DNA from 4 places in the Paraburkholderia sp. J94 genome. Region 1 is predicted to be linked to each of the others. Evidence: riboswitches for the same ligand, from Rfam matches in the RefSeq annotation. Region 1 holds a riboswitch; each other region holds the start of a gene.

Region 1 (7,371 bases):
GGATTCAGAAGCGACTTCGGAAGCCGCAGCGGATGCGGTGGCAAGAGTGTCGGTCATCGGCGCGCCAGGGTTGGGTAACAGATTCCCTGTGTTAACGGCGCGCCGCGACAAAACTTCAGTGCGGATTCAACGGTCGATATCGCGATTTATTCCGCATAAAAACGCGGCGTGTAGACCCATTCACTCAGCGCTTCATGCGTGCCTTCGCGGGCGAATCCGCGCGTGGTCGAGGAACCGACGATCACCATCGTGCGCATATCGACATCCGACGACTGGAGTTCGCCGAGCGTCATCGTGCGCAGCGTCTCGCCGGGGCGGCCCACGTCGCGGCCCAGCACGACGCGCGTGGCGGGCGCGCGCACCGCGCGCACGATCTCCAGCGCGCGGTCCAGCTGCCACGGACGCGCGCGCGAGATCGGGTTGTAGAAGGCCATCACGAGGTCCGCGAGCGCGGCGTGATGCAGACGCTTTTCGATCACTGCCCACGGCTTCAGATTGTCCGAGAGCGAGAGCATGCAGAAGTCGTGGCCGAGCGGCGCGCCGGCCTGCGCGGCGGTGGCGAGCGCGGCCGAGACGCCCGGCACGATCTGCAACTCGACACGCTGCCAGCGCGGATCGTCGGCGCCTTCGAGCGCTTCGAGCACGGCGGCGGCCATCGCGAACACGCCGGGATCGCCCGACGACACCACGGCCACGCGGCGGCCTTCGCACGCGAGTTCGAAGGCGTGACGCGCGCGCTGCAATTCCTCGCGGTTGTCGGTGGCGTGGCGGCGCTGGCCGGGCCGCTGCGGGCCGGCCATGTCGACGTAGGTCGCATAGCCGACGAGGTCGGTCGCGTCGTCGAGCGCGGCGCGCGCCATCGGCGTGAGCAGGTCGGCGCGGCCCGGCCCGAGACCGAGCACCGTGAGCTTGCCGCGCGCCTGGCCGAGCGTGGCCGCGTCGAGCGGCGCGCGCGCGACGGCGAGCGCGATGCCGTGGGTGTCGTCGGCGTGCAGCGTGGCGTCGTCGAGCTTCAGGGCTTCGATCAGGCGTGATGCGTTGTCGTGATCGGCATCGGCGACATTGGCCGCATCGGCCTGATCGACAAAGCGCAGCGGCACATGCAGCACCGCCGCCGCCTGCGCGAGCGACGCGTCGCCCATCAGCGCGGCGGGCGCGAGCAGCGCCGCGAGCGAGGCCGCCGCGAGACCGCGTTCGTCGAGCGCGGCCTGCACGTGATCGGCGAGCCGTTCGTTCGATGCGCGCACGGCGGCCACGACGCTGCGCGGATGAATCACGAGTTGCGCGGGATCGCCGTCCCAGACATGCGGACTCACGCGGATCGCATGCGCGGCCGCCGCGTCGCGCGGCAGATCGACGTGATCGAGCCAGGGCGCGTCGCCTTCGATGCGCGTCGCGTCGCCCGCGAGCAGATCGGAAACGAAGCGCTTGCCCTGCGCGAGACTCGACAGCGCATAACCGTCGGGCGGATTGAGCAGGCAGGTGCCGAATCGCAATTCGCCGCTGGTCGTGATCGCGGGCGCGATGCCGAGCGCCGCGCCGATCTCGCGCGCCATCACGTTCACGCCGGTCAGGCCGCCGAGCAGCGGCACGACCGCGCTGCCGTCCTCGGCGAGCGCGAGCACGGGCGGCTCCGCGCCCTTGTTCGCGAGCAGCGGCGCGAGGCAGCGGATCACGATGCCCGCCGCGCACAGTGCGACGAGCGGCGTGCCGCGCCGGTACAGCTCGCGCAGATGCTCGCCGAGTTCGCTGAACGCGACGTCGCCTTGCGCGCGGTCCTGCAGCGCGTGGATCTGCGCGTGCGCGTACAGCGCCTTCACGCGCTGCGCCGTGGCGAGCGCGCCCGGCCCGAGCACGATCACGGCGGGCGGACGCAACTCGGCGTTCATGCTTGCCATTTTTCCCCCGGCACCACAAGCAGCGAAAAATACGGCGAGGCCATCGGATCGACGTCGTCGAGCGGCACGATGCGCTGGTTCGCCATGGTCGCGCGCTCGACATAGAGCGCGCGCTTCGCGAGACCGAGATCGGCGAGCACGCGGCGCACTTTCTCGAAGTTGCGGCCGAGCTTCATGATGACGGCGGCGTCCGCGTCGGCGAGACGGCGGCGCAATTGATCTTCGGGCAGCACGCCCGAGAGCACCGCGAGACTCTGGTTGCGGTACACGAGCGGCGCGCCCAGCACCGCCGCGCCGCCGAGCATCGAGCAGACGCCGGGCACGACTTCGGCGTCGTAGCGCGCGGCCAGGCGGTCGTGCAGATACATGTACGAGCCGTAGAAGAACGGATCGCCTTCGCAGATCACGGCGACGTCGCGGCCCGCGTCGAGATGCGCGGCCACGGTGCGCGCGGCGCCGTCGTAGAAGTCGGCGATGATGGTTTCGTACGAGAGCGGCGGTTCGAGCGCTTCGGTCGTGACCGGATAGACGAGCGGCAGGCGTTCCTGCTCGGGGCCGAGATGCGACTCGACGATGCCGAACGCGTTGCCCTTCTTGCCCTTGGCGACGAAGTAGGCGACCACGGGCGCGGCTTTCAGCAGCCGCAGCGCCTTGAGCGTGAGCAGCTCGGGATCGCCGGGACCGACGCCGATGCCATGCAGGCGGCCGATGCGCGGTTCGTTATTGTGTTCGTGCTCGGACATTTATTCGGTCTCCGAAGCGAGTGCGTTGACGGCGGCGGCGGCCATCGCGCTGCCGCCGCGCCGTCCGCGGACGACCACGAACGGCACGCCGAGCGTCGAACTGGCGAGCGCGGCTTTCGATTCCGCCGCGCCGATGAAGCCCACGGGCATGCCGAGAATCAGCGCGGGACGCGGCGCGCCGGCCGCGATCATGTCGAGCAGATAGAACAGCGCGGTCGGCGCGTTGCCGATGGCGACGACGCTGCCTTCGAGATGCGGACGCCACAGTTCGAGCGCGGCGGCTGAACGCGTGTTGCCGAGTTCGCGCGCGAGCGCGGGCACGGCGGGATCGTCGAGCGTGCAGATCACGGCGTTGTCGGCGGGCAGGCGCGCGCGCGTGACGCCGAACGCGACCATTTTGGCGTCGCAGAGAATCGGCGCGCCTTGCGCGAGCGCGCGGCGGCCGGCGTCGCCTGCGCCCGGCGAGAACGCGAGGTCGGCGGCGATGTCGACCATGCCGCAGGCGTGGATCACGCGCACGGCGAGTTTTTCGAGGTCGGCGGGAATGTGTGCGAGATCGGCTTCGGCGCGGATCGTCGCGAACGACTCGCGATAGATCGCCTGGCCGTCGCGGATGTAATCAGACATCGGAAAGGCTCCGGGGCCGCTGCGCGATGGCGTGCGCGGCGGCTTCGAGGGTCAGGTGGCGCGCGACGAGGCGGCCGAAACCGGCTGCGCTCGCGTCGCGTTCGTAAAGGTCGTAATGGTCCGGCGCGGCGGCCAGCAGCGTGAACGGCGCGCGATGCGCGGCGGCGCAGGAACGCTCGCAGCCGCTCAGGTGCGCCTGCACGTGCGGCGGCAGATGCGGCGCGAGGCGCAGCGCGTCGGCCTTGGTGTCGGCGCGGCTTTTCGCGCAGCCCGCCGAGCCGGTGCAGGCGATCGTGCGTGCGAGCGGATCGGCGGCATCGACGCTCAGGCCCAGCGCGCGCAGGCTGTCGAGCACGGGAATCAGCGCGTCGCGCGCGACGTGCGGCACCAGCGCGCCTTGCCACGGCGTGATGCGCAGCGTGCCGTCGCCGTGGCGTTCGGCGAGGTCGGCGAGCGCGTCGAGCGTGGCGGCGTCGAGGCGCGCGAGCGGCGGTTGCGCGCCCACGTAGCCGTCGCCGTTCGCGTGCAGCGCGTGTGCGCCCAGACGTTGCGTGAGATCGACGCGCGGGCGTCGCCATGCGGATGGCGCGTGTTCATCGGCGGCGGGCTGCGGAGCCGCGATCGCGATATCGGCGTGATGTTGCGCGGCGTCGAGCACCGCGGCCGCGCCGTGCGTGGCGACCACATCGCGCATCCGCAATTGATCGGGCGCGGCGAGATCGAGAAACGCATGCAGCAGCGCGCGGATCAGCGTTTGCACGTGCGCGGCGGCGATGAAGCCGAGCGCGCCGTCGTCGGGGCAGCCCGCGAGGCCGAAGGCGAAACGCGTTTCGCCGTGCTCGCGCGTGGCCGCGAGCCAGATATCGTGCGGATGATCGAGCGCCGCGAGCCGCTCGCCGCCGTCGATCAGCACGGCGAATTTCGGCGACAGCGCCGCGAAACGCGGCTCGTCTTGCAGCATCGCGACGAGGGGCGCGGCGAGCGCGGCGGTGTCGAACAGCGCGTGCGGATCGAGGCCCGCGAGCGGGCTCAGCATCAGGTTGCGCAGTTCGTCGGCGGCGCAGAGATTGTCGGGCGTCTGCACGCCGTTCGCGGGCCCGAGCCCGCCCGCGACGAGCGCGGCCGTGAGCGCCGCTTCCTGGCCCGCGCGCACGCCGCGCACCTGCACGTTGGCGCGGTTGGTCAGTTCGAGCGTGCCGTCGGCGAACGCGCGCGCCGCGTGCGCGATGGCGTGCGCCTGCGCGGCGCTCAGCACGCCGCCGGGCAGGCGGATGCGGCACAGCCCGCCGTCACGCGCCGCGACGACGCGCACGAGCCCCGGACACGCCGAGCGGCGCGCCTCGGCAAGCGTGGCAGGGGACGAAGCGGGCTTCGAGTCGTGATTCAAGGGACACCGTGGTTGCGTCGCGCGAGGCGGACCGCCCCGGCGCGACATGCGCTGGCGGGACGATGGCCGCCGGTACACCCCGCCCGGCATGGGCTCGCACGAACAGTCGTTCGGCCGGCAGGTCTCCTGGCTCGCAGGTCGGCGGCTGCATCGGCCTTCCCGGTAAAACCAGTGGCTCGGGTGGATGCGGTCTCGCTGCTCACAGTCGCGGGGGCGGCCACAGTTTTGCTGTGTTCCCTTTTATGCCGTCGAGGTTTTCAGGCCCGTCCGGCGCCGGCGGAAGCGGTATTATGCCCGTTTTCCAGCGCGCTCCGCGAGACGAAACGGCGCGCGCGCAACCCGAAACGGAGATCGGATGCAGGGCAGGCGGGCGTGGCTGACGGTGATCGGCATAGGCGACGACGGATACGCGGGACTCGGACGCGCCGCGCGGCGCGCGCTGTTCGAGGCGGATGTCGTGACGGGCGGCGAGCGGCATCTCGCGATGCTGCCGGCGCGCGTGGGCGCGCGCCGCGAGGCCTGGCCGCAGCCGTTCAGCGTCGCGCCGCTGCTGGCGCTGCGTGAGTCTCATAGTAACGGTCACGGGCGCGTGTGCGTGCTCGCGAGCGGCGATCCGATGTGTTTTGGCGTGGGCGCGACGCTCGCGCGCCATGTGCCGATCGACGAGATGGACGTGCTGCCCGCGCCCTCGTCGCTGTCGCTGGCGGCGGCGCGGCTCGGCTGGGCCTTGCAGGACGTGGCGGCGGTGTCGCTCGTCGGCCGTCCGCTCGACGCGCTGCGCCGCCATTTGTTCACGCGCTCGCGCGTGCTCGCCCTGAGCGCCGATGGCCGCACGCCCGCCGCGCTCGCCGCGCTGCTCGTTGCGCAGGGTTTCGGCGCGACGCGTCTGACCGTGTTCGAGCATCTGGGCGGTGCGCTCGAACGCCGCATCGAAGGCCGCGCCGATGCGTGGCAAGTCGAGGAGAGCGCCGCGCTCAATCTGGTCGCGTTCGAATGCGAAGCGGATGACGTCGATGGCGCACGCGCGGCGCAGTCCTGGACGCTCACGCCCGGCCTGCCCGACGACGCCTTCCTGCACGACGGCCAGCTCACCAAGCGCGACGTGCGCGCGCTCACGCTCGCGCGCCTCGCGCCGACGCCGGGCGCGCTGCTCTGGGACGTGGGCGCGGGCAGCGGCTCGATCGGCATCGAATGGATGCGCGCGCATGCCGCTTGCCGCGCGATCGCGATCGAAGCGAACGCCGAGCGCCAGCGCTTCATCGAGCACAACCGCAACACGCTGGGCGTGCCCGCGCTGCAACTCGTCGCGGGCCGCGCGCCCGATGCGCTCGCGGGCCTCGCCGCGCCGGATGCCGTGTTCATCGGCGGCGGCGTGACGGTGCCGGGCGTGCTCGACACCTGCTGGGAACGGCTCGCGCCGGGCGGGCGTCTCGTCGCCAACGCCGTGACGGTGCAGAGCGAGGCGGCGCTCGTCGCGTGGCGCGCGCGGCACGGCGGCACGCTCACGCGCATCGGCATCGGCGAGGCGGAACCGCTCGGGCGTTTCGATACCTGGCGTCAGGCGCTGCCCGTCACGCTCTACGACGTGCGCAAGCCATGAACGCGCGCGCGCCTCGTATTCTTTTGCTCGGCGGGACCGGCGACGCGCTGCGCATCGCACGCACGCTCGCACCCGGGCACGTCTACAGCCTCGCGGGTTTGGGCCGCGTGCCCGCCGATCTCGCGTGCGCCGTGCGCGTGGGCGGCTTCGGCGGCGCGCCAGGGCTCGCGCGTTATCTCGCCGACGAACAGATCGCGCTCGTGCTCGACGCCACGCATCCGTACGCCGCGCGCATCAGCGCGAACGCGGCGCAGGCCTGCGCCGACGCGCGCGTGCCGTACTGGGCGCTGCGCCGCGCGCCGTGGCAGCCGCAAGCGGGCGACGACTGGCGCGCCGTGGACGGTTGGGGCGGCGTGATCGACGCGCTCGCCGGGTTTGCGCGTCCGCTGTTCACGCTCGGCCGCGAACCGCTCGCCCATCTCGACGAAATCCCGGCGCATCAACACTGGACGATCCGCTGTCTCGACGCGCATCCCGGCCACGCGCGCGCCGAGGTGATCGACGCGCGCGGACCGTTCACGCCCGAAGGCGAGCGCGCGCTGTTCGAGGCGGGGCGCTTCGACGTGATCGTCAGCAAGAACAGCGGCGGGGCGGCCACCGAAGCGAAGCTCGCCGTCGCGCGCGAACGCGGCCTGCCGGTGGTGATGATGCGGCGTCCGGCGCTGCCGCCCGCGCAGCGCGAATTCGACGCGCCGCAGGAAGCCATCGACGCGATCCGCGCTTTCGTTTCTCCGCTATCTCCGCTATCTCCGCTATCTCCGCTATCTCCGCTTTATCCGATTAACCAGCAGGATTTCAACGCATGACCGTCTACTTTATCGGCGCGGGTCCGGGCGATCCCGAACTGATCACCGTGAAGGGCCAGCGCCTCGTGCGCACGTGCCCCGTGATTCTCTACGCGGGTTCGCTCGTGCCGCCCGCCGTGCTCGACGGCCATCGCGCGCAGCAGGTCGTGGACACCGCGCCGCTCACGCTCGACGAGATCGTGGCGCTGCTCGACGCGGCGCATCGCGCGGGCCACGACGTCGCGCGCGTGCATTCGGGCGATCCGTCGCTGTATGGCGCGATCGGCGAACAGATCCGTCGTTTGCGGGAACTCGGGATTCCTTATGAAAT
Region 2 (7,371 bases), on a different contig from region 1:
CATCCTGATGAAATGAATCAGAAACGCATCGTGGCCGTGACCCAGCCCGAGCGCGGCGCGCCGAGCAGCCATTCGCCGCCGTCGTTCTGCGTCGTCACGGCGTAGGTGCGGCTCGTGAGATTGCGCAGATAGAGCGCGAGCGTGAGATTGCGCGTGGCGCGCCACGAAGCCGATGCGTCGATCAGCGTGTAGCTCGGAATCGACACGGTGTTCGCCGTATCGCCGTAACGGCGGCCCACGTAATGCACGCCCGCGCCCGCGCGCCAACCCGGCACGAACGCCCAGTCGAGCCACACGTTCGCGGTCTGCTCGGGAATGTTGTACGGCACATTGCCCGCGCGCGACACGCTCTGGCCGTTCACGCTTTCGTTGAAGTCGTCGTAACGCGCGCGCAGGAACGAGGCGTTCGCGTCGATCGACCAGCCGCCGCCCAGTTGCAGCGCGCCCGTCCATTCCACGCCGCGCGACGACTGCTTGCCGACCTGCTGCGTGAGATCGGGATTCGACGGATCGGTGGTCAGCAGATCGCGCTTGACGATCTGATAGAACGCGAGCGTCCACGACGCGCGGCCGCCCCACAATTGCTGCTTGACGCCCGCTTCCCACTGCTCGCCGTTCGCGAGCGTGAAGTTACTGCTCGACTGCGAGAGCGTGACGAGCGAGCCCACGCCCTCGGCGCCCGTGGTGTATTGCGCGTAGAACGAGAGGTCCGGCGTGAGCGAGAACACGAGGCCGGTGCGCCAGCCCGTGTGCGCGAAGGTGCGATCGAACGACGACGCGGGACCGCTGACCGTGGCAAAAGTATCGCGGTGATAGTCGATGTGGTCGTAGCGCAGGCCCGCGACCCAGGCGAGGCGATCGGTCAATTCGAGGCGGTTTTCCGCGTATACGGACGCCTGGCGCGTGCTGGTGCGAAATTGCGGCACGGTCGGATCGGGGCTCGAAAACACGCCCGGATCGAAGCCGGATTGGGGCACGATCGACGAACCGTCATAGGGAGAATTACTGGTGTCGAGAAACGAAATCGCGTTGAAATCCGCGCCCACGACGAGTCGGTCCTGACGACCGAGCACGCGGCCGTCGAAGGTCGCGTCGAGCGTATCGCCGATCTGCCGTTCGTGATGCAGGATTTCGAGGTAGTCGCTGCGCAGCACGTTGCCGTCGCCCATCAGCGTGTAGCTTTCGCTGTCGCGCCAGTGGCGGTTCGTGAGCAGATAGTAAAGCTGGTTGCGCACGATGATGCCGCGCGCCGCGCGCCATTGCGTGTTCAGGCGCGTCCACTGGTCGTAATACGCGATCGACGCATTGCCGACGTTGTAGTTCTGGCGTTCGAGCGCGGGATCGAGTTGCCCGTCCGTCACCGGCACGCCGAAATAGCGCGCGGGCAGTTGACGCCCGTAGTCGTAATCGAGCGTGAACGAGAGACGCGGATTCACGTCCAGACGCAGCGCGCCGCCGAGCGCGGTCGTGTGCGATTCGCCGCGCGGCAGCCAGCCGTTGTTGCGGTCGTCGGCGAGATAGAAGCGGTAGGACAGCATCGGGCCGAGCGCGCCGGTCGTGTCGAGCGCCACGCGCTTTTCTCCGTAGCTGCCCGCGCCGAGCTGGATCGTCGTGGCGTAGTCGCGTTGCGGCGCTTTCGGCACGACGTTGATGACGCCGCCGATGCCGCCTTCGCCGTAGAGCACTGAGGCCGGGCCGCGCAGCACTTCGATGCGTTCCGCCGACCACGTGTCGAACGGGAACGACACGGTGCCCGCGCCCGCGTACATGCGCAGGCCGTCGTAAAGTGTGGTGACCGATTCGGGGCCGCTGAAGCCGCGCACGGAGAGCGAGGTGCCGCCGTTGCCGGGCGCGGCGTCGGTGGCGAAACCGGCGGCGCGCGTGACGGCCTGGGTCACGTTGTTGTCGCCGCGCTCGGTGAGTTGCGCGCTGCCGATGGCTTCGACGCTCGCGGGCGTGTCGAGGCTGGAGAGGCCGAGGCGGCTGCCGGTGGTGAGCGGCGTCGCGAGATCGGGTTTGCCGGATGCGGCCTTCGTGGCGGACGCGGCGTTCACGCGCACGGCGGGCAGCGTGGCGTTTGACGATGGTGTGCTGGCGTCGGGGGACGAAGCGGTCTCGCCGTCCGCGAAAGCGTGAGCCGCGTGGGCGAGGCACGAGCAGGCGAAGGCGCCGCGCACGGCGAAGCGCCGCGCGCTGGAAAGCGGTGTGGATACGTCCATTCTTGTTCGGTGCGGTGTTGTTATGCGAGGCGTGCGAGGCGCGAGCGCGCACACAGGCCCGCGTCGAAGCGATCGACGCGAAAGCGAAAAACAAAAAACAGAAAGCGGAGGCGCTGAGCCTGGCGGATCTAGGCGATGCCGATGCCGACGCGCGATACCGCGCGACACGTGCAACACGTGCAACACGTGCAACACGTGCAACACGCGAGCGAATGGACGCTTGAGACGAGGGACGAGCGGCGAGCGAGCGCGCGCCGCGAGACGGCCGGTGCAGTCATGCTGATTTCTCCAGGGGTTTCGCGCCCCGAAAGTACGGTTGATGAGTGCCGATGCCCAGGTCTGACTTTCGGCGCGAAGGCCGATCACAGTGGCGCGACCGTGCTGGATTTGCACCAGCTTCCGGGCATGACGAAACGGAATTGTAAGCCACGCGGCCCGCCCGTTGACCTGTTTCCTTCGTTGCCCGTTTTGTCTGCGATGTTATAACATAACACTCAATAAGACGGACACCCCGTTTCCCCACACTCGTCGAAGGAGTCATCCGATGGATTCACGCTTGCCGGTTACCGTGCTGTCCGGCTTTCTGGGCGCGGGCAAGACCACGCTGCTCAACCACATCCTGAACAACCGCGAAGGGCGGCGCGTCGCGGTCATCGTCAACGACATGAGCGAGGTGAACATCGACGCGGCGCTCGTGCGCAACGGCGGCGCGGAACTCTCGCGCACCGACGAAAAGCTCGTCGAGATGAGCAATGGCTGCATCTGCTGCACGCTGCGCGAGGACCTGCTGCTCGAAGTGAACCGGCTCGCGCGCGAAGGGCGTTTCGATCAGCTCGTGATCGAATCGACGGGGATTTCGGAGCCGCTGCCGGTGGCCGAAACCTTCACGTTCGCGGACGAAAGCGGCCAGAGTCTTTCGGACGTCGCGCGTCTGGACACGATGGTCACGGTGGTCGATGCGTTCAATTTCCTGCGCGATTACGGCTCGCAGGACAGCCTGCAGGCGCGCGGCGAATCGCTCGGCGACGAGGACACGCGCACGGTCGTCGATCTGCTGATCGAACAGATCGAGTTCTGCGATGCGATCGTGCTCAACAAGGTCGATCTGATCGACGACGCGGCGCTCGAACGGCTCATGGCGATCCTGCAGCGGCTCAATGCGCGCGCGCGCATCGAGGTCGCGGAGTTCGGCCGCGTGCCGCTTGACCGCGTGCTCGATACGCGCCTGTTCGATTTCGAGGAAGCGTCGAAAGCGCCGGGCTGGCTCGCGGAATTGCGCGGCGAGCACACGCCGGAGACCGAGGCATACGGCATCGCGAGCTTCGTGTGGCGCGCGCGACGGCCGCTGCATCCGCAGCGTTTCTGGGCGCTGATCAATTCCGAGTGGCCGGGCGTGGTGCGCTCGAAGGGCTTCTTCTGGCTCGCGAGCCGGCCGACGCACGCGGCGTCGTGGTCGCAGGCGGGCGCGGTGTGCCGTCACGGCATGGCCGGTTTGTGGTGGGCCGCGGTGCCGAAGCATCGCTGGCCGACCGACGCGGAATCGCTCGAATTCATCGAAGGAAACTGGGACGCGCATGTCGGCGACGCGCGCCAGGAACTCGTGCTGATCGGCATGGAGATGGACGAAGCAGGCTTGCGCGCGCGGCTCGACGCCTGTTTGCTCAGCGACGCCGAAATGGCCGAGGGGCCGCAGGCGTGGATCGCGTATAGCGATCCGTTTCCCGCGTGGGACGACGGCGCGGAGGACGAAGCGCGCGACGCCCACGAAGTGCAGGGATAAACCGCGCGCGCTTGATCGTTGGATTGATCGTCCGCTCAACCGTCCGTCGAGATCGTCACGCTTTCCCACGCGCCGATCTCCTGCTCCAGCGCCGCGAGTTTGCCGCGCACGAGGCCGAGCGCATCGCTGCCGAGCAACAGATGCGCGGGCGGCGTTTCGGCTTCGATCGCGGCGAGCATCGCGCGCGCGGCCTTGTGCGGATCGCCGAGTTGCTTGCCGCTCTTTTCCTCGCGCGCCTGGCGGATCGGATCGAAAATCGCGTCGTAGTCGGCGATCGAACGCGGCGTGCGCATCATCGAGCGGCCCGCCCAGTCGGTGCGGAACGAACCCGGCGCAACGGCCGTGACCGCGATGCCGAGCGGCGCGACCTCCTTGCCGAGCGCTTCGGAAATGCCTTCTAAAGCGAATTTGCTGCCGCAGTAATAGCTGATGCCCGGCATGGTGATGTACCCGCCCATCGAGGTGATGTTCAGGATGTGGCCGCGCCGCTGCGCGCGCATGAACGGCAGCACGGCCTTCATCATCGCGACTGCGCCGAATACGTTCACGTCGAACTGCTTGCGCAATTCCGCGAGCGGCGATTCTTCCATCACGCCCTCGTGGCCGTATCCCGCGTTGTTCACGAGCACGTCGACGGGGCCGACGCTCGCTTCGATGTCGGCGATTACAGCGTCGATCGCGTCGAAGTCGGTGACGTCGAGCACGCGCGCCACGGCCTGCGCGTGCAGCGCCTCGAAATCGCGCTGAGCCTGCTCGCTGCGCACCGTGCCGACGACGCGATGGCCCGCCGCGAGCGCCTCCTGCGCGAGCGCGCGCCCAAATCCGCTGCTGACGCCCGTGATGAGCAGAGTTTTGCTGCTTGCCATTTCCGGTTCTCCCGATTCGTGACTGGAACGTGCATACTAGTCTTATGAATCGGACTGATTAAGCCAGAATCCGGTAATTTTCTTGCCTGAAACTATGAATGCGAAACGTGCTTCTTCTTCCCGTCAGGCCGCCGCGAACAGCCAGGACCGCATGATCGCGTTGCTGCACGCGCTCGCGCCCGACGAAGGCTACAACCTCACCGCGCTGCCGAGCGTGCGCGTGCTGCGCTCGAACCGGCCGCTCGCGCGCACGCCGGTGCTCTACGATCCGGGCATCGTGATCGTCTGCCAGGGCCGCAAGCGCGGCTATTTCGGCGATCAGCTCTATCTCTACGATGAGCGTCATTACCTGGCCGTTTCCGTGCCGGTGCCGTTCAATATGGAAACCGACGCGAGCGAGGCGCGCCCGCTGCTCGCGCTCTATCTGCACCTCGATTTCACGCTGGCCGCCGAGCTGGCGATGCAGATCGACCGCGAAGGGCCGGCGGAACCGGCGCAGGCGCCGCAAAGCATGATGTCGACGCCGATGGACGACGCGATGCAGGCATCCGTGTTGCGTTTTCTCGAAGCGATGCATCGGCCGCTAGAAGCCGCCGTGCTCGGGCCGAGTCTGCTGCGCGAACTGTATTTCCGCGTGCTCACGGGCGCGCAAGGCAGTTCGATGCGCGAGGCGCTGGCGATGCGAGGGCAGTTCGGGCGCATCGGCAAATCGCTGCGGCTGATTCACGCCGGTTATGCGCAGGCGCTCGACGTCACGCAACTGGCTGAGGCGGCGGGCATGAGCGTGCCGAGCTTTCACAGTCACTTCAAGACCATCACGCAGGTCTCGCCGATGCAGTACGTGAAGTCGACGCGACTGCATCAGGCGCGTCTGCTGATGGTGCGCCAGGATCTGACTGCGGAGGCCGCGTGTCACGCGGTGGGGTATACGAGCGCGTCGCAGTTTAGCCGCGAATTCAAGCGTCTTTTTGGTTTGACGCCAGCGGCGGAAACGAGGCGCATGCGTGAGAGTTTTGCGATTCCTGAAGCATTTGATGATGCGGTGTTTGTTTCGTCGCATTGAAACGCGTGTTTCTCGCTGGGCGGCATCGGCGCGCGATTGTCGAGAACGCGGATTCTTTCCACGCTTTCTCGACGGATGCGAAGGAAAAGCGCGCGTGGATCACGGGATTTTCGGCGTCGGCATGGTGAGCGCCTGTGTGGTGTTGAACATTGGTTGACTTGTTTTGAGATAGTTCGCGAGTCATCGTTACGGACGCGCCCGCCTTGTGGCGCGACCCGATGGATGTGGGAGACTCGATGAACAAATATGTCGTGCAGTACACCTATCAGTACGCGGGCGTTCGACGCCCGGTCCTTTCGACGATACGGATGGTCTCGGTGTCGCCGCATGCCGCACAGCAGGACGCATGGCCAGTCCTCCGAGGCCGGCATCCCGATGCGCATATCGCCATGAGAGGGGTCGTTCGACTCTAGTCGGGGGATGGGTGTGGCTGGTGACTGTCCCCGTCTTGCGTGTTGTCCATGCGCCACGCGCGCGATGCCTCGCGCATCACATTCAAGTTAATTCTTTAAGCGAAATCCTAAAAAGCTGCGCGCACGCTCTGTTTAATGATTCTTGACGTGTTTTGAGAAAACCTGACTGTCAGGATCGCGTAATGAATCGTTAGCGAGTCCTGCACCGTGAATAGAAGCTACAGGCTGGTCTTTAGCCGCGCGCGCGGCATGTTAATCCCCGTTGAAGAAACCGCGAGCGCGAGCCGCAAATGCGGTGCGGGCGAGCGCACAGTCGTCGCGACCGTCGCTGCCGTTCTGCTGATCGGCATTCCGGTTGGCTCGGGTAGCGCGTATGCGCAGATTGTCCCGGGCGGGGCGAACGCGCCGAAGGTTCAGCAGACGGCGAACGGTTTGCCGCAGGTGAACGTGAACAGGCCGAGCGCGGCGGGCGTCTCGATGAACTCGTACAGTCAGTTCGATGTGCAGAAGAACGGCGCGGTGATCAACAACTCGCCGACGGTCGTGAACACGCAGATCGCTGGCTACGTCAACGGGAATCCCAACTACGCAGCGGGCCGGTCGGCGCGGATCATCGTCAATCAGGTCAACAGCGCGAATCCGTCGCAACTCAACGGCCCGACCGAGATTGCGGGCAAAGCCGCGACGTTCGTGCTGGCGAACCCGCAGGGGATTTCGATTAACGGCGGCGGCTTCATCAACGCGCCCCGGGTCGTCCTCACGACCGGCGTGCCGAATCTCGATGCGAACGGCGCGCTCGCGGGCTATACGGTCACGGGCGGCAGCATCACGGTCAGCGGCGCGGGCTTCAATGCGTCGAACGTCGATCAGGTCGATTTGCTCGCGCGCGCCGTGCAGGCGAACGCGGCGATCCACGCGAAGAATCTGAACGTCATCGCGGGCGCGAACAGCATCAATCACGACACGCTCGCGGCCACGCCGATTACGGGCAATGGTGCGCCGTCGCCGGTCTCGATCGACGTGAGTCAGT
Region 3 (7,371 bases), on a different contig from region 1:
TGCTGCTGCGCGGCGCGCAGACGGCCGCCGAACTGCGCCTGAATTCGGCGCGTCTGCATGGTTTCGCGGATGTGTCGTCGGTGGAAGCGTTTCTCAGCGAACTCGCCGAACGCGAACCGCCGCTCGTCGTCAAGCTGCCGCGCGCGCCGGGCGAACGCGAGAGCCGTTGGATGCATCTGCTCTGCGGCGAAGTCAGCCTGAGCGTGCCCGCTTCCTACGCGGGCGAGCGCGAAAGCGTGCCGGATGGCAGCGTTTCGTCGGAGGATTTCGAGGATTTGCGCGCCGATCATCAGCGTCTCGCCGATGAAGTCGCGCGCCTGCAACAACTCGTCGAACGCATGGCCGGAGAACTCGGCATCGCGATCGACAAGCTGGAGCCGTCGGAATAAGGCATCAACTAAAGCACGCACGATTGATTCGACATCCGAACCAATCGTGCACGCTTGAAGAAGCGGCGCTTACTGCGCCTTGCGCGCCGCTTCGATAATCACGTCGGCCACCTGCTGCGGCTGGCCCACCATCGCCACGTGGCTCGCGTTCACGTGCGTGACCTTCGCGCCGATATGCTCGGCCATCTTCGCCTGCAATTGCGGATCGATCATGCGGTCGTGCGACGGAATCACAAAGTACGACGGACGGTCGCGCCACGCGGCCTGATCCACCTTCTGGTCGATACAGCCCGAGAACCACGGCGCCTGCGTGGCCGCGATCAGGCGGCGCTGGGCGACCGGCAGATCCTGCGCGAAATCGTCGAGCACGGCTTCGGTCGAGAGCGTCAGATAGCCCGCCGAATCCTTGCGCAGCGCGTTGGCCCACACGGGCGGCGGCAGTCCCTTCGTGATGTCGCTGATCGACTGGCCGTCGTCGGGCGCGAATGCCGCCACGTAGACGAGCGCCTTCACCTTGTCGTCGTTGCCCGCTTCGCTGATCACCATGCCCGCCCACGAATGGCCGACCAGCACGACCGGGCCCTTCTGCTGCTCGATCACACGCTTCGTCGCGGCGGCGTCGTCGGCGAGCGAACTGAGCGGATTCTGCACCGCCACCACATGCAAGCCGCGCGCTTCGAGCAGCGGAATCACCTTGTCCCAGCTTGAGCCGTCGGCGAACGCGCCGTGCACGAGCACGATGTTCTTGCCTTGCAGATCGGGCGAGATCGCGGGCTGCGCGGGCTGAGCCGCGTGCGCGGCGGGCAGCGCAAAGAGTCCGCCCAACAGGCCAGCGAACGCGAGGGAATTGCGAAGGAGACGAAGCATCGTCGAACTCCGTGGAATGAGTGTGGAGGAAAAGAAGGAGGCCGAAGGCGCGCGCGAACGCGGCGCGCCTCGCGGCGGCGTGGGCATTACGAGTGGGCGTAGATCGGTTCGAGGCCGACTTGATCCGCTTGCGCGCCCGAGAAGTCGTGCAGCGTGGCGTGCGCGGCCTTGACGCGCGAGCCCGAGGCCGAGCTGCCGCTCGTCACGCCGCCGAACGAGGTCTGCACGGCGTTGGCGTTGGCGTTGGCATTGGCATTGGCTTCATGCGTCGGCGCGTTGGCCGAGGCGACGTCCTGGCTCGCGGCGATGCGCGCCAGCGCCGCCTGAAGGTGAACCGGGTACTGGTTGTTGTCGCTCGACTGGCGATAGCCGGCTTGCTGAAGCTGGACCAGTTCCGCGCGCACCTGGGCGCGGGTGAGGCCTTGCTGGGCCGGCTGGGCGGCGAACGAGAGCGCGGGAACGGCAACGACGGCGGCAGCAACGAGGGTACGAACGAGGTTCATGATCAATCTCCAGTCGATGAGTGAGTGAGTCGGTCGGCGCACTGTTGTCTGTGTTCAACCTTGCGTTGGAGATATTTGAACCGCTGGACGTATCTGGCTTGTTTCCGTCGTCCCCCTTTATTGCAAGCGAGTTTTTCCCGCGGCGGCGCAGATACATTGCGGTACAAAACCGCGCGCCGCCGCGAGACGTTTCAGAACGTGTATGTGATCTTGCCGAAGGCCGTGCGGCCCAGCGAGTTGTAGCCGTAAGCGGTCGAATAGTCGCGATTGAACAGGTTCGAGAGCGTGGCCGAAATCGCCAGATGCGCGTTCACCTTGTACGAGGCGCGCAGATTCACCGTGGTGTACGACGGCAAATACGTGGTGTTGAACTGATCGTCGAAGGTCGAGCCGCCGTAGAGCAGCGAAACGCCCGTGCTCAGCGCGTGCAGATGAAACTCGTCCCACGTGTGATCGATGCTCAGGTTCACGGTCTGACGCGGGCGCCGGTTCAACCAGGTCTGATCGCTCACGTCCTGCGGATTGAGGATGCCCACCGCGAGACTGACCGGCGTGTTCGCTCCGAGCGTGCCCTTGTACGAGAGATCGAGGCCCTGAATATGCGCGCGGCCCACGTTCACGGGCAGAAAAGTCTGCGAATCGTAAGTGATGAGATCGTGCACGCGCGTGTCGTAGAGCGCCGCCGTGAAGGTGCCGATCGACGTCGTCGCGTCGAGCGCGACTTCGACCGTATCGCTGCGTTCGGGCTGCAGATTCGGATTCGCGTAGCCCGGATAGTAGAGGTCGTTGAACGTCGGCAGACGGAACGCGTTGCCGTACGAGACGCGCGCCGTATAGACCGGCGTGATCGCCCACGCGAGCGCCGCGTTGCCCGTGTTCACGCTCTGCCCCTGCACGATTTCGTGGCGGCCCGCGAGGAACAGCGTCCAGTCGCCGAGCATGACCGACTGATGCATCGACACGGCGGAGTCGTTGCGCGCGGGCAGCCCGTCCGGCACTTCGACGGGCAGATACGCCTGCTCGCGCGTGAAGTCGTAGGCGAGCTTGGTCTCGCCCGAAAGCGCCTGCCCGAACAGCGTGTGGCCGGTTTCCTGATGCGTGATCGAAGTCGAGCTGCTCAGGCGCGTCGAATCGAACTCGTCGGTCGGAATGCCAGGATCGTTCGCGTAGATGAACTGGCGGTCATACGCGTAACCGAACGACTGATCGAACTGCGTGGTCGGCGTGATGTCGAGATGGAACGCCACGCCCGTCGTGAGCTGATGATCGCGCTGGCGATCGGCGTAACCCGCGTTGTCGTACGAGAGATCCGACTGGTGATAGAGCGCGAAGGTCGAGATCGACCAGTTGTCGCGCGCATAGCCGAGGCGCGCGTCCAGATCCTGCGCGTGATACGGATTGCGGCCGTCCTCGTGGCCGTAGGCCCACGGCTTGGTCGCGTCGATGCCCGCCGTGTTGTAGTCGTGCAGGCCGAGCGAATACGTGAGCCCGCCGAGCGCCGCGAGCGGCCCGCTCGACGGCACGGTGCCGGAAGTGCGCAGCTGCGTGTCGAAGGTCTTGTTCGAGCCGCCGCCGAACGACACCGTGGTCTGATTCGGCTGATTCGAGGCGTGGCGCGTGAACAGCTGCACGACGCCGCCCACGGCATCCGCGCCGAACGAGGCGGCAGCCGGGCCCGAAATCACTTCCACGCGGTCGAACGCCGAGGTCGGCAGATCGGCCCACGCGGCCGTGCCCGTGGTCGCCGACCCCACGCGGATGCCATCGATGAACACAGCCACCTGATTGGCCGCCGAGCCGCGAATGCTGACCGAAGCGGTCGCGCCAGGACCGCCGCTCTGCGACACGCTCACGCCGGGCAGCGTGGCGAGCGCCTGCGTGATGCTCGGGTCGATGGGGTCGAGCCGGTCGAGATCCGCGCGCGTGAGCACCTGGGTGCTGGCGTAGCGCTGATCGAACGATTGCGGCAGATGCTGCGTGTCGCCGACGACGAGAATGTTCGGCAACGTTGCGTCGGCCTGGGTTGGTGCGGCGCCGGGTTCAGCGCCTTGTTCAGCGCTTTGTGTGGACGTTTGCGCATCGGCGCACTGCCAGGCGCAGGCGGCCACGGCGGTCGCGAGAACGAATTGACGATACTTCATGAGCAGACAGATCCTGAGGTCGAACTGTCCTTGCAACGGGCGGCCGCGCGGGCGGCGCGCGCGCATCGGGACACCCCGCCCTTTGCGGCTGCTTGGACCTCGGTCGATGGCAGGTCTCCTGGCTCGCGGGTCGCCGCCCGATGCCGGCCTTCCCGGTTTCCCAGTGGCCTTCGCTGGCATGGACTCGCCGCTCACAGTTGCGGGGACAGCCGCAGACTTCCGGCGTGCGCCGTTCGCGCGCCGTTACTGCGTTCCCTTTTGATCCCGTCGCCGGGAACCATCAGCGCGCGAGCGTAAAGGCGGTGCGTTCGGCGCGTCAACCTCCGCTGTGCCAGGCGATGCGAAAAAACGTCAGATGCGCGTCGCGGCTTTCATCCCCGTATTCATCGGCTCATTCGAGCGGAAATCCCTGCTTGAAGGTCTGACGCAGGAAATCGGCGAACAAGGTCACGGCGCGCGGCACGTGCGCGCCATAGGGCCGCACCACGTGCAACTGCGACGCGAACGCGCCCACCGGCCGCCACGCAGGCAGCAGCACGACGAGCTTGCCCGCCTGCAACGCGGCCTGCGCGCTGAAATCGGGCAGCAAAGCGATGCCCAGATGTTCGAGCGCTGCGTCGCGCAGCGCCTCGCTGTTATTCGCCGACACCGGCCCGTTCACGGTCACGTTCACACGCGACTGCTCGGCGCGGCGGCCCGTTTTCTCGAACGACCACGCGCCCGACCCGAGCGTGCGCGGATAGTAAAGACAGTCGTGCTGCGCGAGATCGGCGGGCGTTTGCGGCGTGCCGCGCAGCTTCAGATACGCGCGCGTGGCGACGATCACCGAGCGCGTATCGCAAAGCTTGAACGCCACATGCGTTTCCGGCACTTGCGCGCTGTGGCGAATCGCGAGATCGAAACCTTCGCTCGCAATCGACGTGAGCCGGTCGGAGAGTTCAAGCTGCACGCGCACCTCGGGATTCGCGCGCGCGAACTGCGCGAGGCGCGGCACCAGTTGCTGACGCGCGAATGCCACGGGCGCGGTCACGCGTACCGTGCCGCGCGCGATATCGGCCATTTCGCGCACGCTCGCGAAACTCGTGGCGATGCGCTCGAACTCCGCGCGCGTGTCCTCGACCAGCCGCAATCCCGCCTCCGTGAAGCGCACGCTGCGCGTGGTGCGCTGCACCAGCGCGACGCCCGCCACGCGTTCCAGTTCGGCGATCCGCTGGCTCATCGCGGCCTTGCTCACGCCAAGGCGCGCGGCGGCCGCCGTGTAACTGCCCTGCGCCGCCAGCACATTCAGCCAGTGCAAATGGGTCCAGAGTGCTTCGACGTTCTGCGTATCCACGAAAAGACTCCTGCCCCGAATACTCAACGATGCGCCGATGATAGCACCGCGCCTGCGCATCTTTCAGCGCTGCGCACTGCGATTGTTCACAGTGGAAAACAATCAATTCAGCCGCCGTGTCTTTGCAGACGCCGGGCGGCTCCGTACACTGGCCGTCACAGTGATGCTCAACCGACACTCAATAGCGAGGAGATGACATGCAGGCCTTCACCGATTCCGCGGACGTGGTCAACTACATCGGCGGCAAGCGCGAACGCGGCGCGGGCGACCGCACGCAGCCCGTCTTCAATCCGGCGACGGGTGCGGCCGCGCGCCGTCTCGTGCTGGGCGAAGTCGCCGATGTCGACGCCGCCGTCGCGAGCGCGAAAGCCGCGTTCCCGGCCTGGCGCGACACGCCGCCGATCCGCCGCGCGCGCGTCATGCTGCGCTTCCTCGAACTGATGAACCGCCACAAGGACGAACTCGCCGCCATCATCACGGCCGAGCACGGCAAGGTATTCGCCGACGCGCAAGGCGAAGTCGCGCGCGGCATCGACGTGATCGAATTCGCCTGCGGCATTCCGCAACTGCTCAAGGGCGACTACACCGAGCAGGTCTCCACGGGCATGGACAACTGGACCGTGCGCCAGCCGCTGGGCGTGGTCGCGGGCATCACGCCGTTCAACTTCCCGTGCATGGTGCCGTGCTGGATGTTCCCGGTCGCGCTCGCGGCGGGCTGCACGTTCGTGCTCAAGCCGAGCGAGCGCGATCCGTCGGCCGCGCTGTTCATGGCGCGTCTGCTGACCGAAGCGGGCCTGCCGGACGGCGTGTTCAACGTCGTGCAGGGCGACAAGGTCGTGGTCGACGCGCTGATCGCGCATCGCGACGTGAAGGCCGTGAGCTTCGTCGGCAGCACGCCGATCGCGAACTACATCTACGAAACGGGCGCGAAGCACGGCAAGCGCGTGCAGGCGCTGGGCGGCGCGAAGAATCACATGGTCGTGATGCCCGACGCCGATCTCGACCAGGCCGTCGACGCGCTGATCGGCGCGGCCTACGGTTCGGCGGGCGAGCGCTGCATGGCGATTTCGGTGGCCGTGCTGGTCGGCGACGTGGCCGACAAGATCGTGCCGCGTCTGGCCGAGCGCGCGCGCACGCTCAAGGTGAAGAACGGCATGGAAGCCGACGCCGAAATGGGCCCGATCGTCACGAAGCAGGCGCTGGAGCGCATCGAAGGCTATATCGCCACCGGTATCGAAGAAGGCGCGAAGCTCGTCGTGGACGGACGCGGCCTCAAGGTGCCGGGTCACGAAGACGGCTTCTTCACGGGCGGCACGCTGTTCGACGACGTCACGCCCGAAATGCGCATCTACAAGGAAGAAATCTTCGGCCCGGTGCTCGCCTGCGTGCGCGTGAAGGACTTCTCGGAAGCGGTGCAACTGATCAACGATCACGAGTTCGGCAACGGCGTGGCCTGCTTCACGCGTGACGGCAACGTGGCGCGCGAGTTCGGCCGCCAGATCGAAGTGGGCATGGTGGGCATCAACGTGCCGATTCCGGTGCCGATGGCGTGGCACGGCTTCGGCGGCTGGAAGCGCAGCCTGTTCGGCGACATGCACGCATATGGCGAGGAAGGCGTGCGCTTCTACACGAAGCAGAAGTCGATCATGCAGCGCTGGCCGGAAAGCACCGAAAAGGGTGCGGAGTTCACCATGCCGGTCGCGAAGTGATGCATTGATTCGATAGCGATATCGTTCTTATATCGTTCGGATATCGAATCAATTAGCCAACCGCGCCGCCGTTCCGCTTCTTGCGGACGGCGGCGCGGTTTTTTTGCGCGCATTGGGCGGGCTTTTCGGGCGCTTTAGGCTTTAGCGCTGCTCGCCGCCGCGCCGCGTGCGGCAATTCCACAACGCGTGGATGACGCGGCGCTCACCGGTGAGTCGCCGCCCGTCGAATCTCGTGGCCGGTTAAGCGCGCTACGCCACGCGCGTCCGCTTCACGCGCCCTTCTGCGCCACGGCGGCGGCCAGCGCGAGCAATTGCTGCGCGCGCAGGATCACGGGGCGATCGACCATCTTGCCGTCGACGGTGATCGCGCCCGCCTGCGCCTCGCGCGCGGCTTGCGCCACGCGTGCGGCCCAGGCGAGTTCGGCTTCG
Region 4 (7,371 bases), on a different contig from region 1:
CAAGCAGTTATATTTCCCACAATAACCCCAAGACCTACGGTGCCGCCACGACAGCGCACGCGGATGTTTCTGGAGGAGACGACGAAATGAAAGTGAAGTTGAGCAGCCTGGCAGCGTTGGCCTTGTTCGCCACGGCCGCCCATGCGCAGTCGTCGGTCACGCTGTACGGCGTGATCGATAGCGGATTCCTGTACCAGAGCACCTCGGCGGCTACGTTCCTGCCTACTGCGAAGAACCAGGGGCATACGTATCAATTGAAGGACGGGGGCATCTATTCGAGCTTCTGGGGCATGAAGGGCAGCGAAGACATTGGCGGCGGCTACAAGGTCAACTTCAAGCTGCAAGGAACGTTCAACAGCGCGACCGGCCGGTTCGGGCTCTCCGATACGCCGGGCACGACCGCGATCTTCAACCAGTTCGCGACGATCGGGGCATCGGGGCCGTTCGGCACGTTCGACGCCGGCCGCCAGATCATCCCGATGATCTACGCGATGGCGGAGACCGACGTTCGCGGCGCGCAGTATTTCGGCAGTATTCTCACGGCCTGGCTGGGCATGAACCAGGCGGCGGGCTGGACCGGCACGAGCACGAATGCGCCGATCGGCGCGCTGTACGACAGCAATGCGCTCGTCTATACGTCGCCGAAATTCCATGGCGCGTCGTTCGCGCTCGAATATGCGCCGGGCGGCGTGGCAGGGCATTTCCAGGGCGGCACGCGCGAATCGGCCGTGCTCAAGTATTCGAACTATGGCCTGAATCTCTCGGCGGTTTACTACAACGGGCACGACACCAATCCGTTTCCGTTGACCTATCCGGCCGCACCGGCGGCCGCGGCGACCGGCGTGGACAACAATCGCTTCTACTACTTCGGCGCGATGTACACGATCTCCGGGTGGTCGGTGTCCGGTTCCTATGCAATCGGCAGGAATCCTGAGAAAAGCAATCTCGTCGACTACGAAATGGCATCGGGCGGTATTGGCTACCAGTTCGGCCCGCGCTTCAAGGTCACGTCCGGTTTCTACTACCTGAAGGACCGCAATCACTCGGCGAATCATTCGACCGAAATCGCCATCGGCGCCGAATACAACCTGTCCGTGCGGACCAAGGCCTATGCCCAGGTCGGCTACGTGGACAACAAGGGGACGATGAACCAGACCATTATCTACGGCGCGCCGGTTGCGCCGGGCGTCTCGACCACGGCGGCCATGATCGGCCTCCGGCACAACTTCTGATCCAGCCATGCTGATCAAGCGGAGCAAAAAACTGATGAAAACATCCACGGTATTCGGGCTGGCGGCGGCCTCGATCGTCGCGATCTCGCTGAGCGCGTGGTCGCAAACGCCGGCAACGGCCAGTGACGCGGCGGTCGCCGCGTCCGGCGCCAGCGCCAGCGCGCCGACGGGCAGGAAAGCCGATCGCGCGCTGCGCAGGAAGGTCTATGCGGAGATCGTGAAGGTCAAGGAGATTCGCGCGGGCGATATCAGCGTGAGCGCGAAGGATGGCGCGGTGACCTTGAACGGCACCGTGACCGACGCGGCGCAGATTCCGAAAGTCGAAGCGATTGCGCGAGGCGTGCCCGGCGTCGTGTCGGTGACCAACAAACTGACGGTGAAGAAGCCGTTTGGCGGCATGTGACGCGTTCGTTCGCGTGACGTCGTAGTTGGGTCATGGCTGTGGCGGGGAATGTCCTCGCCACGGCCTTTTTTTATGGCTTGTCGGACTGCGGCGCCACCAGGTCGTCATAGCCTTTCAGGCGATAGATCACAAACGACGCGACCCACGAAAAAATGAACACGCCGATGATGATGAAACCGAGGTTGTTGAAGTTGTCGTTGAGGCTGCCGATGACGTCCCAGAAGCCGCCTTTCAGGTTGAAGTGGTCCGCGAGCAGTCCGAGCGTTTCGATGCCGCCGATCAGCACCGCCACCGCGACCGAAACGAGCGTGATCGTGAGGTTGTAATAGAGCTTGCGGATGGGGCGCACGAAGGCCCAGTCGTAGGCGCCGAGCATCAGGATGCCGTCGGTCGTATCGACGAGCGACATGCCCGCTGCGAACAGCACGGGAAACACGAGCACCACGCCCATCGACACGCCTTGCGCCGCCTGGCTCGCGGAAATGCCGAGCAGGCTCACTTCGGTCGCGGTGTCGAAGCCGAGTCCGAACAGAAAGCCGAGCGGCAGCATCCACAGCGGTCGCGAAACGAGACGAAACAGCGGGCGGAACAGACGCGAAAGCAGGCCGCGGCTATTCAGCAGCAGATCGAGATCGTCGTTGTCGTAACGCTCGCCGCGTCGGACCTTGCCGAACGCGCGCCACACGCCGCGCAGAATCACGATGTTCATCGCGGCGATCAGAAACAGAAACAGCGCGGAGACGCTCGTCGAGATGACCCCGCCGATATCTTTCCAGGCCTCGAAGCGGCTCTCCAGCGCCGCCGCGGTCGCCGCGACGGCGATCGCCACGAGCAGCACCACGGCCGAGTGGCCGAGCGCGAAGAAGAAGCCCACGGAGACCGGACGCTGGCCGTCCTGCATCAGCTTGCGGGTGACGTTGTCGATGGCGGCGATATGGTCGGCGTCGACGGCGTGCCGCAAGCCGAATCCATAGGCGAGCAGGCCGGTGCCGAGCAGCAGCGGCTGGGCGTGAAAGGCGATGAAGGCCCAGATCCATGCGCCGATATTGAATACCGCGAGCACGACGTAAATGCCGGCGACGCGGCGGCGAAGGGCTCCCGGCGCGGCGGCCGTTTCGAGAGCGATGGACATATGACAGTTCCTGAGGTCGGGGCTGTCCTGCAACGGACCACCGCACGAAGCCGTGGTTTGCGCATTGGGACACCCCGCCCGTTGCGGCTGCATGGACCTCGGTCGATGGCAGGTCTCCTGGCTTGCGGGTCACGGTTCGTATGCCGGCCTTCCCGGTTTCCCAGTGGCGCTCAATGGCACGAACTCGCCGCTTACAGTTGCGGGGGCAGCCGCAGACTCGACGCCGGGCGTCGTCACTGCGTTCCCTTTTGATCCCGTTGCCGGGAACCATCAGTGCGCAAGGGTAAAGGGCGGAGGGGCTGCGCGTCAATTGCGAGGGGAGAAAAAAGCGCCTGGTCGGCTCGATGAATCGATGTAAAAGCGGTCGAATTTATCCTGCGCTGCCGTGATCTTTCGCCGTGTTAATCGCCCAGAATTCTCAGATTTTATTTCTGTCAAATGCGCGTTTCTGCTTGAGTGGGCTTAACGTTTTATTCACGCGACAAGGTGTAAATGCCGCATCGCTTGAAACAATACCCTTGAATCACTGTACTCATTGCGATCTCCCGTAACTGTGCCCGTTGGCATTGTGCCCGCTTCGATATATTTCGGCGGGCATATCGACCCGGTAATCGGGTTGAGCATGCGGAGCGTCATTCCGCCGATTCAATCACGCCTTGTCTGGCTGAATCGGTCGAATGCCACGGTATCAAGTTGGTAGAAGGCTAAAGCAATGAATAACAGAAAGATCATCCTCACAGTCGCGGCGGGTTGTATCGGCACAGCGGCCCATGCGCAAAGCAGTATTGCCCTTTACGGGCTGGTGGACGCCGGCATCACCTATGTCAACAATGCGGCGACGTCGTCCGGTCATGACAGCCTGGTTAAATATGGCGATGGCGTGGCGCAGGGCAGCCGGTGGGGGATTCGCGGGTCGGAGGATCTCGGCGGAGGTACGAAAGCGATCTTCGTTCTCGAAAGCGGGTTCAGCAGCGCGGATGGATCGTCTGCGCAAGGCGGCGCATTATTCGGGCGCCATGCCGCGGTCGGCATTGCTCAGGCGGGCGTTGGAACGCTGACGTTCGGCCGTCAATACTCGCTCTCCGATGAATATATCGGCGGGAATTACACGATGGGTAATCAAACCGTTGCGGGGAACTACGCGTTCCATATCAACGATCTCGACCAGCTCACCGCTAGCCGCATTAATAATTCGGTCAAGTTCAGCAGCGCAAATTATGCCGGTCTGCAATTCGGCGCGTTGTATGGTTTTTCGAATCAGGCCGGCAGCTTCGCCGGTACGCCGACGACCACGGTCGACGGCGTGAAAACGCAAGGCTCGTCGAGCACCTATAGCTTTGGCGCCAACTATGCAGCGGGGTCATTCGCAGCGGGGGCGGCCTATACGAATATCCGATATCCGAATGGCGCGAGCCCGGCTTTCAGTGTCAGTGTGGCGAACGTGGATACGGGTGGTCTGCGCGATCTGCAGACGTTCGGTGTCGGGGCGCGCTATCGACTCGCGCGCTTTACCGTGTGGGGTAACTGGACACGCACGTGGCTTTCGACGCTCACGAATACGGCTTCCACGTTCAATAACTATGAAATCGGCGGGAAATATGCCATTAGCCCGGCGTTGAGCGCGGGCGTGGGCTACACGTTCTCGCAATTGAGCGGCCAATACGCCGGCCGCTGGAATCAGATCAATACCGCCCTGGATTACGCCTTGTCGAAGACTACTGACGTGTACGCGGTGGGCGTCTATCAACGCGCATCGGGCAGCAACTTCATCGACGGCAAGTGGGTTCCGGTCCAGGCGGAAATTGGATCGAGCACGAGTTTCATCGGCAATTCGGGGACGGGCGCGCGCAGTCAACTCGCTTTGCGAATCGGTTTGCGCCATAAGTTCTGATCGTTCCGATTAGCCGCGCCTCGCGGACGCTTGCCCGACAAGGCGAGCGCCGCGAGTGCGAAGTCTCAATCCCGGCCCATGCGTTTAAAGATCGAGAGCAGGATGATGGGAATCGGCAAGGCAAGCAGCAAAATCCAGACGAGCACGTACACCGACTGCAGCCCGTCGTTTTGCAGGTTGACGAACAGTTTGACGGGCACGCCCTGGGGAAAATACGAAAACACCGCTGCAATACCGAATTCACCAATGGTTCTCACCCAGGCAATGACGGCGCCCGTCGTGATTTCTCGCGCGGCAATCGGGAGATTCACGAGCCAGAAGGCTTTCCACGGCGTGCAACCGAGATCTTGTGCCGCTTCCTCAAGCGTCGGCGGTATGTTTTCGAAAGCGGTTTTGGAAGACGTAATGAAATACGCCAGTCCGCCATAAATCTGCGCGACGATGAAAGAGGGTGTGTTGTTGTTGATCGACAGGCCCAGATGAGCGAGAAGCGAGCCGATTGGCCCATAAGGACCATACGCACTGACGAGCAGAATGCCGGTTGCGAGCGACGGCGTGAGTAAGGAAAACAGCACGAGTGTCTCGACCGCCCGGGCCAGCCATCCTTTTGTTTTCGCGAGCCAGAATGAAAGCGGCGTGCCGATTGCGACGATGATCGCCAGTGCGCAGGTACTGAGGCTGAATGAAACACGCACGGCGTCCCAATCGCCGTAGGCCGCTTCGAGGTGGCGCCAATGTGTCTCCCAGATCAAGGCGAGCAACGGCACCGCAATAATGGCGAGCGCCGGAAGACGCAAAGCCCAGCCGAAAATGCGATGACGCTTTCGGCCGGGCGCAGTGAGGTGGGCAAGCATCGACCTAGTGCAGCGTATCGCCCTTCGGTTGTCCGTATCCTTTTTCCCTGAAAATGGCCTGCCCGCTGGGGCTCAGGGCAAATGCGGCGAACTTCTGCGCTTCCTCGGGATGCGGTGCATTCTTCAGGATCGCGACATAAAACACGAGTGGCTGCGGCGTCAGTGTTTTTATGTCGCCTTGAGGATTGCGGATATCGAAAGAGACCGTGTTGTACCAGTCTTTCGCATAAGCCGGATTGCTCAAATTGATCTGATCGGGAAGCGGAATATAGGGCAGGCCGGCCGACTTGACGGCGCTTTCATATCCCGACGATGCGTCGACCTGACCCGCTTCCAGGCGAGTCAGCAGACCGCCTTCCGCAAAGACCTCCTGCGGATTCTCCACGTCGCCGAGAAGCTTTTTCTCGAGACCTGGTTGCCCGTAGTAACGTTCGGCCAGCTTCATCGTGAAGATGATGTTCTGCCCTTGCGGATCGATCTTCGCGTCCGTTCGACCAAAGCGCAGGCCCGGTTGCGCAAGCACTTCCCACCACGGCTTCGCGCCGTTGGATTGACTGCTGGCGAGTTGCTGCGCGTAGGCGCTCCTCGGGTTGTACGCGATCACCATGCTGGTGCTGGCCACGGGAATTGCTTCATCGATGAGTCCCGCGCGCTTCAGAATGGCCATCGGCCCCGGTGTGATGGAAAAGAATACGTCGGCGACCATTTTCTTCGACGCCAGAAGGCGGGCCATGCCATAAGCGCCTTCGCCTTGCCCCTGGTATTGCACGTTGTTTGCCTTTGCGAAGGCCGGCCCCAGGCCCTGATCCATCACGACACCCATCGAACCGGCATAGGTCACTCTCACGGTGTCTTCAGCATGTGCGGTTCCGAAAGACAGTGCGACGACTGCGGTGGACATCCACGCAGCGATACTTGATTTCATGCTATTCCTTATTCGTGTTTCACAAGCGAGAGGCCGTTAAGCCATCCTCAATGTAGTGTCTCGTCGTTGTATTGGACGATTACAGTTTGCGTATTTCGTATGGACCACAGTGGCGAATGGGATGGAATTAACCAGGCCGCTTCGTTGCCTATACACGTTCTGTCATCAAGAAAATGTTAAGGCGCGCGCGCTTGCGAATGCCTCATCGAACAAGAAGATCGGAAGGAAATGGTAAGCTGCGTGCAAATAATTCCGATGCAAGAACAATGAGCAGCGAATGGGAAGAAGATGACGGGGAAAGCGGCGAGCGGGAAGAGGCTGCGCCGGAACTGGTCGGTCCTCGATTGCCGTCTGCGAGTGGGGTTGCCTGGCGCGTGTATCCGCGCCGCCGCGTGAGCGCAGACGGACTGCGCGGCAGGATGGAGCACCGCGCCAATGTGCTCTTTGGTCACGAATTACCGCGTGATCCTCAGGCGGGATTGAGTTTCAAGCGAACGACGCCTGCGCCATTTCAGATCGTGCCATCCGAATTCCTGCGCCGCGCCCAGCGCATGCGGCCGGAAGATCCGCAAGCCACCGTATCGGCATTCTCGCAATGGATCTATTCGCTTTACGCCTCCGCATATGGCGACGAAGAAGATCGCGAGCGCGGCAAGGCGCGCGAACCGTTGATTTACCAGACTCGATTGCAGGGGCAAGGCGGCGTTCACGACGGCTTTCTACGCAGCATCGGCTCGGAGTGGCGGCTGATTCACAATGGGCTGCACATGCCCGGTCAGGATCATGTCGATTACTTCACCATCGACTCATTGCGCGTGAACGGCGAGGCGTTGCGAGCGGCGCCCGACCTGATTTATCGGCATCCGCGTTTTAACGAAGTCATGGTGGTGGAGATCAAAAACTCCTGGATGACCATTCCGTCGAATCTCTGGCC

What was found. A riboswitch is a leader RNA that binds a small molecule or an ion and turns the genes downstream of it on or off. The one in region 1 is predicted to bind cobalamin.
Region 2: linked by a shared signal. The riboswitch ahead of U4Y88_RS13275 (TonB-dependent receptor) and the one ahead of cobG (precorrin-3B synthase) in region 1 are both predicted to bind cobalamin.
Region 3: linked by a shared signal. The riboswitch ahead of U4Y88_RS28395 (TonB-dependent receptor domain-containing protein) and the one ahead of cobG (precorrin-3B synthase) in region 1 are both predicted to bind cobalamin.
Region 4: linked by a shared signal. The riboswitch ahead of U4Y88_RS00870 (HoxN/HupN/NixA family nickel/cobalt transporter) and the one ahead of cobG (precorrin-3B synthase) in region 1 are both predicted to bind cobalamin.

The regions. Positions count from the first base shown of each region.
Region 1 covers NZ_CAJMZH010000013.1:59,032-66,402, forward strand. The annotation lists gene U4Y88_RS25980 (flagellar brake protein) at 1-57, opposite strand, end outside; gene cobJ (precorrin-3B C(17)-methyltransferase) at 147-1,889, opposite strand; gene U4Y88_RS25990 (precorrin-2 C(20)-methyltransferase) at 1,886-2,641, opposite strand; gene U4Y88_RS25995 (precorrin-8X methylmutase) at 2,642-3,268, opposite strand; gene cobG (precorrin-3B synthase) at 3,261-4,703, opposite strand; cobalamin riboswitch at 4,754-4,948, opposite strand; gene cbiE (precorrin-6y C5,15-methyltransferase (decarboxylating) subunit CbiE) at 5,011-6,255, shown strand; gene U4Y88_RS26010 (cobalt-precorrin-6A reductase) at 6,252-7,061, shown strand; gene cobM (precorrin-4 C(11)-methyltransferase) at 7,058-7,371, shown strand, end outside.
Region 2 covers NZ_CAJMZH010000005.1:469,733-477,103, reverse strand. The annotation lists gene U4Y88_RS13275 (TonB-dependent receptor) at 18-2,219, opposite strand; adenosylcobalamin (AdoCbl) riboswitch at 2,499-2,647, opposite strand; gene zigA (zinc metallochaperone GTPase ZigA) at 2,764-3,999, shown strand; gene U4Y88_RS13265 (oxidoreductase) at 4,035-4,865, opposite strand; gene U4Y88_RS13260 (AraC family transcriptional regulator N-terminal domain-containing protein) at 5,017-5,928, shown strand; gene U4Y88_RS13255 (hemagglutinin repeat-containing protein) at 6,549-7,371, shown strand, end outside.
Region 3 covers NZ_CAJMZH010000015.1:117,949-125,319, forward strand. The annotation lists gene U4Y88_RS28380 (YceH family protein) at 1-389, shown strand, start outside; gene U4Y88_RS28385 (alpha/beta hydrolase) at 459-1,256, opposite strand; gene U4Y88_RS28390 (DUF4148 domain-containing protein) at 1,343-1,759, opposite strand; gene U4Y88_RS28395 (TonB-dependent receptor domain-containing protein) at 1,951-3,900, opposite strand; cobalamin riboswitch at 3,991-4,197, opposite strand; gene U4Y88_RS28400 (LysR family transcriptional regulator) at 4,292-5,233, opposite strand; gene U4Y88_RS28405 (CoA-acylating methylmalonate-semialdehyde dehydrogenase) at 5,431-6,942, shown strand; gene U4Y88_RS28410 (CoA ester lyase) at 7,212-7,371, opposite strand, start outside.
Region 4 covers NZ_CAJMZH010000001.1:190,976-198,346, forward strand. The annotation lists gene U4Y88_RS00860 (porin) at 87-1,232, shown strand; gene U4Y88_RS00865 (BON domain-containing protein) at 1,267-1,635, shown strand; gene U4Y88_RS00870 (HoxN/HupN/NixA family nickel/cobalt transporter) at 1,706-2,767, opposite strand; cobalamin riboswitch at 2,857-3,054, opposite strand; gene U4Y88_RS00875 (porin) at 3,480-4,658, shown strand; gene U4Y88_RS00880 (ABC transporter permease subunit) at 4,724-5,512, opposite strand; gene U4Y88_RS00885 (extracellular solute-binding protein) at 5,517-6,437, opposite strand; gene U4Y88_RS00890 (hypothetical protein) at 6,704-7,371, shown strand, end outside.